2 regions of the Pseudonocardia yuanmonensis genome follow, and region 2 is predicted to be linked to the other one. Evidence: riboswitches for the same ligand, from Rfam matches in the RefSeq annotation. Region 2 holds a riboswitch; the other holds the start of a gene.
What was found. Region 2 has a riboswitch for cobalamin ahead of cobN (cobaltochelatase subunit CobN). Riboswitches for the same ligand answer to the same signal wherever they lie in the genome.

Region 1: linked by a shared signal. The riboswitch ahead of ABD990_RS20865 (hypothetical protein) and the one ahead of cobN (cobaltochelatase subunit CobN) in region 2 are both predicted to bind cobalamin.

The regions. Positions count from the first base shown of each region.
Region 1 covers NZ_BAABIC010000014.1:103,288-110,355, reverse strand. The annotation lists gene ABD990_RS20880 (wax ester/triacylglycerol synthase domain-containing protein) at 1-1,005, shown strand, start outside; gene ABD990_RS20875 (flavodoxin domain-containing protein) at 959-1,555, shown strand; gene cobT (nicotinate-nucleotide--dimethylbenzimidazole phosphoribosyltransferase) at 1,622-3,343, opposite strand; gene ABD990_RS20865 (hypothetical protein) at 3,340-3,768, opposite strand; cobalamin riboswitch at 3,773-3,944, opposite strand; tRNA gene ABD990_RS20860 (tRNA-Gly) at 4,126-4,201, shown strand; gene ABD990_RS20855 (histidine phosphatase family protein) at 4,211-4,795, opposite strand; gene cobA (uroporphyrinogen-III C-methyltransferase) at 4,792-6,003, opposite strand; gene ABD990_RS20845 (cobalamin biosynthesis protein) at 6,166-6,564, opposite strand; gene ABD990_RS20840 (cobyrinic acid a,c-diamide synthase CobB) at 6,603-7,068, opposite strand, start outside.
Region 2 covers NZ_BAABIC010000020.1:19,569-26,636, forward strand. The annotation lists gene ABD990_RS25165 (precorrin-2 C(20)-methyltransferase) at 1-1,000, opposite strand, end outside; gene ABD990_RS25170 (precorrin-8X methylmutase) at 1,001-1,630, opposite strand; gene ABD990_RS25175 (precorrin-3B synthase) at 1,627-2,865, opposite strand; cobalamin riboswitch at 2,959-3,083, shown strand; gene cobN (cobaltochelatase subunit CobN) at 3,144-6,821, shown strand; gene ABD990_RS25185 (oxygen-binding di-iron domain-containing protein) at 6,895-7,068, shown strand, end outside.

The DNA of each region.
Region 1 (7,068 bases), on a different contig from region 2:
CCGGTGGGGTCACGCGGGTCGGGCCAGCCGACCGGGATCCTGCTGGTCGACCTACCGGTCGCCGAACCGGACCCGCTGCGTCGGCTCGCCGACATCCGCGACAGCACCGCCCGCCTGAAAGGCCGGCTGCGGTCCGGCGGCGGCGACGTGCTCGTCGTCCTCCACCTGCCGCTGCCCCTGGCCAGGCGGGCCGTGCGCTGGATGCGGCGGGTCGGCGGGCGGCGGATCAACCTCTTCGTCACCAACGTGCCCGGGCCCACCGGGCCGCTGTGGCTGGCCGGCGCCCGCCTGCTCGAGGCCTGTCCGGTCGCGCCACTGATCCGCGGGCTCGCGCTCGACGTCGCCGCCCTGTCGTACGCCGGCACGCTGCACGTCGGGATCAACGCCGCCGGCGAGGTCAGCGACCTGGACGTGGTCGCCGCCGAGATGGAGCACTCCTTCACCGCGCTGGTGCACGCGGCGCAGGCGGGCCGACGGTTGCCCGCCGCACCCGACCCCCGGCTTCCTCTCGCGCACGCCCGGGAAGTGATCGAGAACTCCGTCGAGATCGGCCGCGACCCGGCCACGGTGTTCGCCTTCATGACCGATCCCCGCCACGAGCCGGACTGGAACCCGCGGCTGCTCGCCGTCGAGCAGCTCACCCCCGCACCGATCGGGGCCGGTACACGGTTCCGCATGCGGTTCGGGCTCGGCGTCGGCGAGAGCACCGTGACCTACGTCGACTTCGAGGCCCCGCGGCGCTGGACCGCGACCAGCACCTCACGACACCTCGACGTGCACCTCGAAGGCCTCGTCCACCCTGCCGGGTCGGGATCCCGACTGGTCCTCCGCACCCGGCTGCGCCCCCGCGGGCCCCTACGCCCCCTGGCCCCCCTGTTGCGACACCACCTGCAACGGGCATGGACCCGCAACCTCGACGCCGTCAGATCCCAGCTGGACCGGGAGACAGGAGACGACCATGCGAGTCGCAGTGGTGTTCGAAAGCCTGTACGGCAACACCCATGAGGTCGCCGAGGCGGTCGCTGCGGGCGTGGCCGACGCCCGGCCCGACGCCCAGGTCGAGCTGCACCGGGTCGGCGACGCCGACCCGCAACGGGCAGCGGCCGCGGACCTGCTGATCGTCGGCGGGCCCACGCACATGCGCGGCATGACCACCGGGCTGAGCCGCAAGATGGGCGTGTCGGCGGAGCAGAAGAAGGACCCCGAGGAGCGCCACGACCTCGAACCCGGCGCCGAGGGTCCGGGCGTCCGGGACTGGTTCCACGAGCTGCCGAAGACCGGTGACCATCGGCCCGCCGCCGCCTTCGACACGCGCATCGCCGCTCGCATGGCCGGCGGTGCCGCCCCGGGTATCGCCCGACGGCTCCGCCACCACGGATACGAGGTCATCGCCGACCCCGAGCCCTTCTACGTGCAGGACAACGGAGAGGGCCCGCTCAAGGACGGGGAGACCGACCGCGCGCGCGCCTGGGCCGCCGGTCTGGTCCGGCAGGCGAGGACCACCGTCGGGAATCCGACTCGGACCGGTGCGCCGCCTGGGGCGTCCACCACGTGACGCGCGGTTCCGGGTTCGCGATCCAGTGATCGTTCGCGCCGGTCGGCGCGCCGGCTCGTCCGCTCCTCAGGCGTCCTTGTCCGCCACCCCCGCGGCGTCGAAGGTGGCGACGTCGGCGAGCGCCCGCGCCGCCCCCTGTACCACCGGCAGGGCCAGCAGGGCGCCGGTCCCCTCCCCCAGCCGCATGCCGAGGTCGAGCAGCGGCTCCAGGCCGAGGTGCGCCATGGCGATCCGGTGCCCCGGCTCGGCCGAGCGGTGCCCGGCGACGCAGGCGGCCACGGCGTCGGGCGCGAGCGCCGAGACGACGAGGGCGGCGGCCCCGGCGTTGACGCCGTCGAGCAGCACAGGCACGCGCAGCGCGGCGGCGCCGAGGACGAACCCGACGATCCCGGCGTGCTCGAGCCCGCCGAACGCCGCGAGGAGGCCGAGCCCGTCGGCCGGGTCGGGCGCACGGAGCGCCAGCGCCTGCCGGACGACAGCCGTCTTGCGGACGAGCGTCTCGTCGTCGATCCCGGTGCCCCGCCCGGTCGCCTCGGCGGGGTCCGCGCCCGTGACGGCGCAGATCAGCGCGGCCGCGGCGGTGGTGTTGGCGATGCCCATGTCGCCGGTCACCAGGCACCGGTTGCCGGCGGCGACCAGGTCCCGCGCCACCTCGATGCCGGCCTCGACCGCCCGACGGGCCTGGTCGCGGGTCAGCGCCGGACCGGTCGTCATGTCCGCGGTGCCGTCGGCGATCCGGCGCGGGAGCAACCCGGGCACGGGGTCGAGGGGAGCCGCGACGCCGACGTCGACGACCTGGACCTCGGCGCCGAGCTGGCGGGCGAACGCGTTGACGACCGCCCCGCCGGCCAGGAAGTTCCCGACCATCTGGGCGGTGACCTCCTGCGGCCAGGGGCTCACCCCCTGGGCGTGCACGCCGTGGTCCCCGGCGAACACCGCGACGGCCGCGGGCTCGGGCACCGGTGGCGGGCACTGCCCGGCGATCCCGGCCAGCCGCACCGCGAGGTCCTCGACCCGACCGAGCGAGCCGCGCGGCTTGGTCATCCGGTCGAGCCGGTCCCGGGCCTCCGCCGCCGCGGCGGCGTCGGCGGGCCGGATCGCGGCCACGGTCTCGTCGAGCAGGGTCATCGCCACCTCCCCGGGCAGCGCCCGGTCTCCGTACCGCTCCTGGTGCACCGCCCACCCGAGCGGACGCCGGCGGGCCCAGCCCGCGGTCGCCAGCTCCGGCTCCGGCGCGAACTCGCGCACGTGCCCCAGGCACAGGTACGCCACCACCTCGACGTGCGCGGGCAGCCCGAGCAGGTCGGCGAGGGCGCGCAGCCCGGCGTCGTCGAAGAAGCTGACCCAGCCGACGCCGAGGCCCTCGGCCCGCGCCGCCAGCCACAGGTTCTGCACGGCCGAGGCCGTGGAGTGCGCGGCCATCTCGGGGCGCCCGTACCGGCCGAGGACGTGCCGGCCCCCGCGCGTGGGATCCGAGGTGACCACGACGTTGACCGGGGTGTCGAGCACCGCCTCGACCTTGAGCGCGCCGAACGCCTCCGCCCGGGCGCGGGGCAGGGACGCGGCGAACGCGTCCCGCTGGGCCGCGACCAGCCCGGCCACGCGCTCGCGGGTCGCCCGGTCCCGCACCACGACGAAGTCCCAGGGCTGTGAGAACCCGACACTCGGCGCGGCGTGCGCGGCCTCGAGCACGCGGCGCAGCGCGGCGTCGTCGACGGGCTCGTCCGGCAGGAAGCCGGTCCGGACGTCCCGCCGACCGTGGACGACCTCGTAGAAGTCCCCGCTCACCACGGCATCGGGCTCAGCCGCGGCGGCACCAGCGAGACACCGGGGCGGGCTTCGGCGCGAATCCCGGCGACCCGCAGGCCGTCGAGCAGCGCCCGGCAGCCCGGGCTGGTGGCGGGGTCTCCGGGCACCGCGAGCACGACCCGCCGCGACCCGAGGCCGACCAGGTCGGCGACGGCGGCGACCGCCCCGGCCAGGTCGGGCAGCCGCTCGACGCGCCAGGCCTCCGCGTAGAACAGGACCGTCGACTCGACGTCCGGGGTGGCGAGGACGGCGTCGGCGGCGGCGAGCAGGTCGGCGCCCGCGGCGGTGTCGGCGGTGTCGGGATCACCCCCGCCGGTCCCGAGAACCGTCACGGTGGGGGTGCGCGCAGCGGTGGCGCGACCGTCGCCGGTCATCCAGGCCTCCTCGAGGGTCCGCGCCCTCATCGTCGAAAACCGTGCGACGGCGGCGAGTGTCCTGGCTCCCGGATCGACACGCGCCTCCCGGCCTTCCCGCCCCGCGGGGCAGTGGCCATCGGGCGGGGACGCGCTCCCCGGTCACAGTGGCGGGACCGCACCGGATTCACACCGGCTTCCTCCACTGCCGTCGACCACGACGACATCACGCGGCGGCCCGAGAAGCAAGCCGCCCGGGGTCACACCCGGTCGATCGGTGAGGCTCACTGCCGCATCGGCCCGTCGCGCCGGGTGATCACCCCCTGGTCGGAGCACGGCCGCGGGTGGGGTACTGTTGTCCGTGTCGGTGCGAGCAGCCCGACGGGTCCCGGGAGACCGGGTGCCAGTGCGGACGTAGCGCAGTTGGTAGCGCATCACCTTGCCAAGGTGAGGGTCGCGGGTTCGAGTCCCGTCGTCCGCTCCACGACCTTCGTCAGCGGAGCTGAGGCACGCGTCCCGCCCGCTCCCACCTGCCCGGCCCGACCGGTCGCAGGTCGACGACCGTGCCGTTGGGCGGGAGCTCCCGCGGCGCCTCCTCGACCGACAGCCCGCAGGCTGCGGCGACCAGCGCCCGCAGCGTCTCCCCGTGGGTCACCAGCACGACCGCTCCGGCCGTGGGCAACCCGCGCAGCAGCCGCGCGGCCCGCGTGTGCAGCTCCCGGCCCGTCTCGCCGCCCGGTGGCGCCCAGTCCGGGTCCGCGGCCGCCAGCGCCGCCGCGCAGTCCGCCGCCGGTCGGCCCTCCCACTCACCGTGCGACTGCTCACGCAGCCCGGGGCAGTCCCGCACCGGCAGGCCGAGGACCCGCCCGATCACCGCGGCCGTCTCCGCCGCCCGCCGCTGCGGACTCGTGAGGACCACGGTGACCGCGGCGACCCGCAGCGCCCGCGCCACCGCGAGGGCCTGGGTGCGGCCCCGCGCCGTCAGCCCCACGTGCGCGGTGCGGCCCTGCAGCAGCCCGGCGGCGTTCCAGGTGCTCTCGCCGTGCCGGACCAGGTGCAGCACCGGTGCGGTGCTCACCCCTCGGCCGACAGCCCCGCCACCGGGCCGATCACGACGATCGCCGGCGGGCTGATCTCCTGCTCCTCGACCTGCACCGCGACCGTGCCGAGGGTGGCACGCAGGGTGCGCTGGATGCGGGTGGTGCCGTCCTGGATCACGCCGACCGGGGTGTCGGCGGGCCGGCCGTACTCGATCAGCGCGGCGGCGAACTGCGCGATCCGCTCGACGGCCATCATCAGCACGATCGTGCCGCGCATCCGGCCGAGGGCCTCCCAGTCGACCAGGCTGCGCGGGTCGTCCGGCGCGACGTGCCCGGACACGACGACGATCTCGTGCGCCACCCCGCGGTGGCTGACCGGGATCCCCGCCACGGCCGGCGCGGCGAAGGCGCTGGTGATCCCGGGGACGACCGTGACCGGCACCCCGGCCGCGGCGCAGGCCTGGACCTCCTCGAAACCGCGTCCGTAGACGAAGGGGTCACCGCCCTTGAGCCGCACGACGAACTTCCCGGCCCTGGCGTGCTCGACCAGCAGCTCGTTGATCCGCTGCTGGGCCATCGCGCGGCCGTAGGGGATCTTGGAGGCGTCGATGACCTCGACGTCCGGACCCAGCTCCTCGATCAGGTCGCGCGGCCCGAGCCGGTCGGCGACCACGACGTCCGCCCGGGACAGCAGCCGCCGCCCGCGGACGGTGATGAGCTCCGGGTCGCCCGGCCCGCCGCCGACCAGCGCGACGCCCGGCAGCACCGGGTCGGCGGAGTCGGACACCACGCCGGCCTGCAGGGCCTCGACCAGCGCGGTCCGCACGGCGGCGGAACGGCGGTGGGCGCCGTGGGCAAGGACGCCGACGGTGAGGCCGTCGTACTGCCCGGTCGCGGGGGTGACGGCGGTGCCGAGGCGCCCGTCGTCCGCCCGGACGCAGAACACCCGGCGGCGCTCGGCCTCGGCGCCGACGGCCGCGTTGACCTCCGGGTCGTCCGTGCAGGCGAGGGCGTACCAGGCGCCGTCGAGGTCGCCGTCGGCGTACCGGCGCGGCGTCCAGGTGATCTCGCGGGCCGAGGCCATGCCCTCGACGGCCGGGGTCACCTCGGGCGAGACCACCTCGACGAGCGCGCCCGACGCGATCAGCCGGGAGACCCGGCGCTGCGCGACCTGCCCTCCCCCGACGACGACCACCTTGCGCCCGGCGAGCTCGAGGCCGACGAGGTACTGGTCGTGCTGGGTCACGTGCAGGTCCTTCCGCGGATCGCCCCGGCGGGCTGGTCGTGGGCCGGCGTGCCCTGGAGAGCGGGAGCGGGCACACCCGGTGCCACCCCGGGTTCCCTGTCGCCGACCGCGGAAGCATAACGAGCCGACGATCCGAGCTGAACGGTCCCGACCTGTGCTCGCCTATCCCGATGGGGAGTTCCCGCTGGTCAAGGAGGTGTGCTCGACGCGGGCGGCGGCGACCGTCACATCCCCCACGATCGTCTTGGGCACCACGAGCCGCGGGCACGGGCCGTGTTCGGCCGCCACGAGCAGCGCCGCGGCCTCGGCCACGGAGGGGGTGCCGACCGCCTCGCCGACGCGCGCGCTGCCCGGCACGGCGACCGCCGCGAGCGCCGCCGCGGGCCGCACCTCCAGCCCCGCGGGCGCGATCGCCGCGAGGATCCCCTGCTCCCCCGCCTTGGCCTCCACCGAGGCGTAGACGACGTCCGGCTCCTCGCCGACCGCGTCCCGCACGACCTCGAGCGCGGCCCGCACCGCCCCGGCCGACACCCCGCGCCGCGCCCCGATCCCCACCACCACCCGTGAGCCGCAACTGCCCCCAGAAGGGCAGCTGCCGCTCACGACCCGACCTGAGCTGCGGGAACGTGCGCCGCGAGGAAGCGGGTCACGGAGTCCGGCGTGCCCGCCGGGTGCGTGTGCAGGAACGACGCGTGCACCCCGCCCACGACGAACCCCTCCGGTTCCCCGCCGCGCCAGCCCCACGCCGCGGCCGTTCCGGCACGCGGCGTGACCGCGCAGTGGTGGAACTCGTGCCCGCTGACCCGCTGCCCCGCGGCGAAGCCCGTCGAGTCGCTCAGCGCCACGGCGTCCCGGTAGCCGAGGGTCAGCCGGCCGGTCATCGCGGCGGTGGCGTCGAGGGCCCCGACCAGCGGCACGCCGTCGAGCTCCCGGCACAGGTAGAGCAGCCCGCCGCACTCGGCGCGGACCGGCGCCCCGGCGGCCGCCAGCGCGCGGATCGCCTCCAGGAGCCCGGTGTTGGCGCCGAGGTCGCGGACGTGTTCCTCCGGGAATCCCCCGGGCAGG
Region 2 (7,068 bases):
CCAGGTCCAGCGCGTGCGCGGCCCGCTCGGCCTCGACGCGGTTGTCGCTGGCGTGCCGGGTCTGCCGCGGGTTCGGCGGCACCCGGTCGAGGTAGGGGCCGTAGCCGACGAGGTCGTCGGCCGCGGCGAGGGCAGCCGCGACCTGCGGGGTCAGCCAGTCCCGCCCCGCCGGACCGGTCCCGACGACGACGACCTCACCGCGGCCGGTCACCCGGTCCTCGGGCACCGTCTCCGTCTCGGCCCGCTGTTCCGCCCTGAGATCGGCGGGGTCCGGGATGCTCGCGGCGACCTCGCCCGGGAGCATGGCGATGGAGAAGTAGGGCACGGACTCCGGGTCGATGTCGGCCAGGGCGCCGGTGCGCTGCCCGTCCATCGTGGCGCGCTCGACGAACTGCGCCCGGTCGAGCTTGCCGGCGTCCGCGAAGGCCTCGCGGACGGTGGTGAACGTGCGGCCGAGCTTCATGACGGCGGCGGAGTCGGTGGCCGCGAGCCGCTCGGCGAGCACTTCGCGGGGCAGGGTGCCGGGCAGGATCGTGAGGATCTCGTCCCGCTCCACCAGCGGCTGCCCGAGCGCGGCCGCGGCGGCGCTCACCGAGGTCACGCCGGGCACCACCTCGGCGCGGAACCGGCCGGCGAGCCGCTTGTGCATGTGCATGTAGGAGCCGTAGAAGAGCGGGTCGCCCTCGGCGAGCAGCACCACGTCCCGCCCGGCCGCCAGGTGCGCGGCGAGCCGCTCGGCGGCCTCGGCGTAGAACTCGTCGATCGCGCCCTGGTAACCGCCCGGGTGGTCGACGGTCTCGGTGGTGACCGGGTAGACCAGCGCCTCCTCGATCTGGTCGCCGCGCAGGTGCGGCTCGGCGATCCGACGCGCGATCGAGCGACCGTGCCGGGCGGAGTGGTAGGCGATCACGTCCGCGGAGCCGATGAGCCGGGCGGCCTTGATCGTGACGAGGTCGGGGTCGCCGGGGCCGAGGCCCACCCCGTAGAGGGTGCCGGTCATCTACAGCTCCTGCTCGCTGGCCAGGGCGTTGAGCGCGGCCGCGGTGATCGCCGAGCCGCCGCGCCGGCCGTGGACCACCAGGTACTCGAGGTCGGGGCGCGCGGCGAGCGCCTCCTTGGACTCCGCGGCGCCGATGAAGCCGACCGGGATGCCGAGGACGGCGGCCGGGCGCGGCGCACCGGCGTCGATCATGTCCAGGAGGTGGAACAGCGCGGTCGGCGCATTGCCGATGGCGACCACGGCACCGTCGAGCTTGTCCCGCCACAGCTCCATCGCGGCGGCCGAGCGGGTGTTGCCGATCCGCTCGGCGATGCCCGGGACCTCGGGGTCGCGCAGAGTGCAGACGACCTCGTTGTCCTTGGGCAGCCGCGCCCGGGTGACGCCCGAGGCGACCATCATCGCGTCGCACAGGATCGGGGCGCCGTCCTGCAGCGCCTTGCGCGCGGCCGTCACGACGCCGGGGGAGAAGCCGACGTCGCTCGTGAGGTCGACCTGCCCACACGCGTGGATCATCCGGACGACGACGTACGCGACGTCCGGCGGGAAGGCCGACAGGTCGGCCTCGGCCCGGATCGTGGCGAAGCTCCGCCGGTAGATCTCCGCGCCGTCGCGGATGTAGTCGCTGGTCATACGGTGGGCTCTCCGGTCGGTGCGGGGACGGTGAGGGCGGTGGACAGGTCGGGGACGGTCCGGTCGTGTACGGCGTAGGTGCCGTCCGGCAGGGCGACGACGTCGAGGTGCGGCTCGTGCGGCGCCCCGCACCGCCGCGCGCACCCGACGACATGGGCGCGGGGGAGCGGGCCGTTCCCCGCCAGCACCTCCCGGACGTCGGCGCGGACGTCGGCGTGCGACTTGGCGCAGCCCGGCCGTCCGGCGCAGGCGCTGAGCGCGAGCGCGGGGGCGTCCGCGCCGAGCACGAACCCGTGCGCGCGCAGGCGCTGCACGGCGTCGGGCGCGGGATCGGGGAGCACCAGCGTGCGCCAGGGCGTCACGATCGTCTCGGGGGCGGCGGCGGCGAGCCCGCGCAGCTGCGCGGCCGAGATCTCGCCCAGCACGGGGGCGACGCCGAGGGCCTCGCCGCCCGCCGCGCGGGGGATCGGCCCGACCGGAGCTCCCGACTCGCGCTGCGGGAGATCCCGACTCGCGGAAGGGTCAGGTGCGGGAGCTCCCGACCCGCGGGGCAGGAGGGCGGCGGCGATCCGGGCGGGTGCGTCGGGCAACTCGGCGGCGCGCCAGGCACCCGCGCACCCGGCCCGCGCCTTCTCGCGGAGCGTGAGAAACACCTCAGCCGCGGCGACGAGCAGGGCGGGCGCCTCCGCCGGGGTGCACACGACCGCCGTCGGCACCCCTGCGACCTGCAGGAACCCGTGGTCCGGCGCCTCCGCGACCCAGCAGAGGTCCGGCCGCTCGGCCGCGACGTCACCTCTCCCGTCGTCCAGGGCGAACAGGAACCGGCCGGGCAGCGCGGCGAGTGCGGGGCGGGCGCACAGGGCCTCGTCGAGCACGCGCGCCAGACCCCGGACGTCCGCCCTCCCGCCGGTGATCCCGGACAGCGGCGAGGCCAGGACGTTGCGCACCCGCTCGTGCGACGGCGCCGGGATCAGGCCCGCCGCGGCGAGCCGCGACACGAGCCGCGGGTCCTCCCGGTCCAGGCCCCTGAGCTGCAGGTTCCCCCGTGAGGTGAGGTGCACCGCGCCGTCGCCGAGCTCCTCGGCACAGGCCGCGAGCACCCGCAGCTGCGCCGCCGCGACGACCCCGCCGGGCAGCCGGACGCGGGCCAGCGCACCGTCGGCCGCGTCGTGCGGCGCGAGCACGCCGGGGCAGGCGTCGGCGCGCGAGCGGGCGGCCGGTGGCGGGGTGGGCACGGCAGCACTGTAAACACGGACCGGGCGGCTTGACGCGGAGTGATCCCGTTGCGGAGAGTGGGCCCGACACAACCGCATACGGCGAGCGGGACCCAGGAAGACCGGTGCGAGTCCGGCGCGGTCCCGCCACTGTCACCGGGGAGCAGACCCCGCACGGACGGCCACGGGGAGACACCTGGAAGGCCGGGGCGAGCGCGGATCCGGGAGCCAGGACACTGACCCGCCCGCCGCGCACCACCACCGACCCGGGACGCGGATCCCGCAGGAGAGGACCTTCGATGAGCGCTGCCCCGATCCTGCTGCTCTCGACCTCGGACACCGACCTCCTCTCCGCCCGGGCCTCCGGCGCCGACTTCCGCCTGGCCAACCCCAACCGCGTGCTGCTCGACGAGCTGCCGGCGATGGTCGCCGAGGCCGCCGTCGTCGTGGTGCGGGTGCTCGGCGGGTACCGGTACTGGGAGGAGGGCCTGGACCTCCTGCGCGCCTCCGGCACCCCGCTCGTCGCGCTCGGCGGCGAGATGGCGCCGGACGCCGAGATGATGGAGCTGTCCACCGTCCCCGCCGGCGTCGCGGCCGAGGCGCACACCTACTTCGCCCAGGGCGGCGCCGACAACCTCCGCCAGCTGCACGCCTTCCTGTCCGACACGGTGCTGCTCACCGGCGAGGGTTTCGCGCCCCCGGTCGCCCTGGCCGAATGGGGAGTACTGGAGCGGGAGGGCGTCCCGCAGCAGGGCCCCACGGTCGCCGTGCTCTACTACCGCGCCCAGCAGCTCGCCGGGAACACCGCGTACGTCGAGGCGCTGTGCGAGGCGATCGAGGCCAGGGGCGCGACGCCGCTGCCGATCTACTGCGCCTCCCTGCGGCAGGCCCCGGCCGAGCTGCTGGCGACCCTGCGACGGGCCGACGCCCTGGTCGTCACCGTGCTCGCCGCGGGCGGCACCAAGCCCGCGTCGGCGCAGGCCGGCGGCGAGGACGAGGAGTGGGACGTCGCCGAGCTGGCCGCGCTCGACGTCCCGATCCTGCAGGGCCTCTGCCTCACCTCCAGCCGCGCCGCCTGGGACTCCAACGACGACGGGCTGTCCCCGCTCGACGTCGCCACCCAGGTCGCCGTGCCCGAGTTCGACGGCCGGCTGATCACCGTGCCGTTCTCGTTCAAGGAGGTCGACGGGGACGGGCTGTCGGTCTACGTCCCGGACCCCGAGCGCGCCGCCCGCGTCGCCGGGATCGCGGTGCGGCACGCGAACCTGCGGCGGATCCCCAACGCGGACAAGAAGATCGTGCTCATGCTCTCCGCGTACCCGACCAAGCACGCGCGGATCGGCAACGCGGTCGGGCTGGACACCCCTGCGTCGACGGTCGCCCTGCTCAGGGCCATGGACGAGGCCGGGTACGACGTCGGCGAGTTCCCCGGCGTCGCGGCGCAGGACGGGGACGCGCTGATCCACGCCCTCATCGAGGCCGGCGGGCAGGACCCCGACTGGCTCACCGAGGAGAAGCTCGCCGGCAACCCGATCCGCATCTCGGCCGAGCGGTACCGGCGCTGGTTCGACAGCCTGCCCGAGGACTTCCGCGCGGGCGTGGAGGAGCACTGGGGGCCCGCGCCGGGCGAGCACTACGTGCAGGACGGGGACATCGTCGTCGCGGCGCTGCGCTCCGGGAACGTCACGCTGATGGTCCAGCCCCCGCGCGGCTTCGGCGAGAACCCGGTCGCGATCTACCACGATCCGGACCTGCCGCCCTCGCACCACTACCTCGCGGCCTACCGCTGGCTCGCCGCCCCGGCGGCCGACGGCGGCTTCGGTGCGGACGCCGTCGTGCACATCGGCAAGCACGGCAACCTGGAGTGGCTGCCCGGCAAGACCCTCGGCATGTCCGCCTCCTGCGGCACGGACGCGGCGCTCGGCGACCTCCCGCTGATCTACCCCTTCCTCGTCAACGACCCGGGCGAGGGCACGCAGGCCAAGCGCCGGGCGCACGCCACGCTCGTCGACCACCTGATCCCGCCGATGGCCCGCGCCGAGACCTACGGCGACATCTCCCGGCTCGAACAGCTGCTCGACGAGCACGCGAACGTCTCCGCCCTCGACCCGGCCAAGCTGCCCGCGATCCGCCAGCAGATCTGGACGCTGATGACCGCGGCGAAGATGGACCACGACCTCGGGCTCGACGAGCGCCCGCACGAGGCCGAGTTCGACGACATGCTGCTGCACGTCGACGGCTGGCTCTGCGAGATCAAGGACGTCCAGATCCGCGACGGCCTGCACGTCCTGGCGGCCGCGCCCGAGGGTCCGGTCAGGGTCGACCTCGTGCTGGCGATGCTGCGCGCCCGGCAGATGTGGGGCGGCGAGCAGAGCGTCCCCGGTCTGCGCGAGGCGCTCGGCCTGGTGGAGGACGGCAGCGAGGCCCGCGGCGCGGTCGACGAGGTGGAGGCCCTGGCCCACGCCCTGGTCGCGGACATGGAGGCCGCGGGCTGGGACCCCGACGCCGCGCCGGCGGTGGTGCGAGCGCGACTCACCGGAGCCGAGGGCGCGACTCGCGGAACCTCGGCCCAGGACTCCGCGAGCCGGGGTGTGGGCTTCGGTGAGTCGCGCTCCGAGCTTCGGCACGAGACGGTCGAGAGGATCCTGCGGTTCGCGGCGACCGAGGTGGTGCCGCGGCTGGCGGAGACCGCGCACGAGATCGACCGGGTGCTGCACGCCCTCGACGGCGGGTTCGTCCCCGCCGGGCCGTCCGGCTCGCCGCTGCGCGGGTTGATCAACGTGCTGCCGACCGGCCGGAACTTCTATTCGGTCGACCCGAAGGCCGTGCCCAGCCGGCTGGCGTGGGAGACCGGGCAGGCGATGGCCGACTCGCTGGTCGAGCGCTACCGTCGCGACCACGCGGGCGAGTACCCGCGCTCGGTCGGACTGTCGGTGTGGGGCACGAGCGCCATGCGGACCAGCGGCGACGACGTCGCGGAGGTCTTCGCGCTGCTCGGCGTCCGCCCGGTCTGGGACGAGATGTCCCGGCGCGTCACGCGGCTCGAGGTGATCGACCTCGAGGAGCTCGGCCGGCCCCGCATCGACGTCACCGTGCGCATCTCCGGGTTCTTCCGGGACGCGTTCCCGCACGTCCTGGCCCTGCTCGACGACGCGGTCCAGCTCGTCGCCGAGCTCGACGAGCCCGCGGAGCAGAACTTCGTCCGCGCGCACGTCACGCAGGACGAGCAGCGCACGGGGGACCGGCGGCGCGCCACGACGAGGATCTTCGGCTCCAAGCCCGGCACGTACGGCGCGGGCCTGCTCCAGCTCGTCGACTCGAGGAACTGGCGGGACGACGCCGACCTCGCCGAGGTCTACACGACCTGGGGCGGCTACGCGTACGGCCGCGGGCTCGACGGCGCCCCGGCGCGGGACGACATGGAGACGGCGTACCGGCGGATCGCGGTGGCGGCCAAGAACACCGACACCCGCGAGCACGACATCGCCGACTCGGACGACTACTACCAGTACCACGGCGGCATGGTCGCGACCGTCCGCGCGCTGACCGGCTCCGCGCCCGAGGCGTACGTCGGCGACTCGACCCGGCCCGACGCCGTCCGGACCCGGACCCTGCACGAGGAGACCGCCCGCGTCTTCCGGGCCCGGGTGGTCAACCCGCGCTGGATCGAGGCCATGCGCCGGCACGGGTACAAGGGTGCCTTCGAGATGGCCGCGACCGTCGACTACCTCTTCGGCTGGGACGCGACCACCGGCGTCGTCGCCGACTGGCAGTACGAGAAGCTCACCGAGAGCTACGTGCTCGACCCGGACAACCGCAAGTTCCTCTCCGAGTCCAACCCCTGGGCGTTGCACGGCATGGCCGAGCGGCTGCTCGAGGCGGTGGAGCGCGGGCTGTGGGAGGCGCCGGAGCAGGCCACGCTCGACGCGTTGCGCCAGGCCTACCTGGAGACCGAGGGCGACCTCGAGGCCGAGTAGGGCCGGAAGTCGGTATCAACACGACTCCATCGGCCGGACACTCGGGTCCCCCGTCACGCGAGGAGGCCCGGCCATGGAGACCACCGTCGACGAGATCGCGCCAGACCTCTACCGGCTGTCCACCTTCGTGGAGCCGGTGAACCTGGCCTTCAACCAGTACCTGGTGGCGGGGGAGGAGCCGCTGCTCTTCCACTGCGGGCCGCGGCAGATGTTCCCGTTGGTCAGCGGGGCGGTCGCGCGCGTGCTA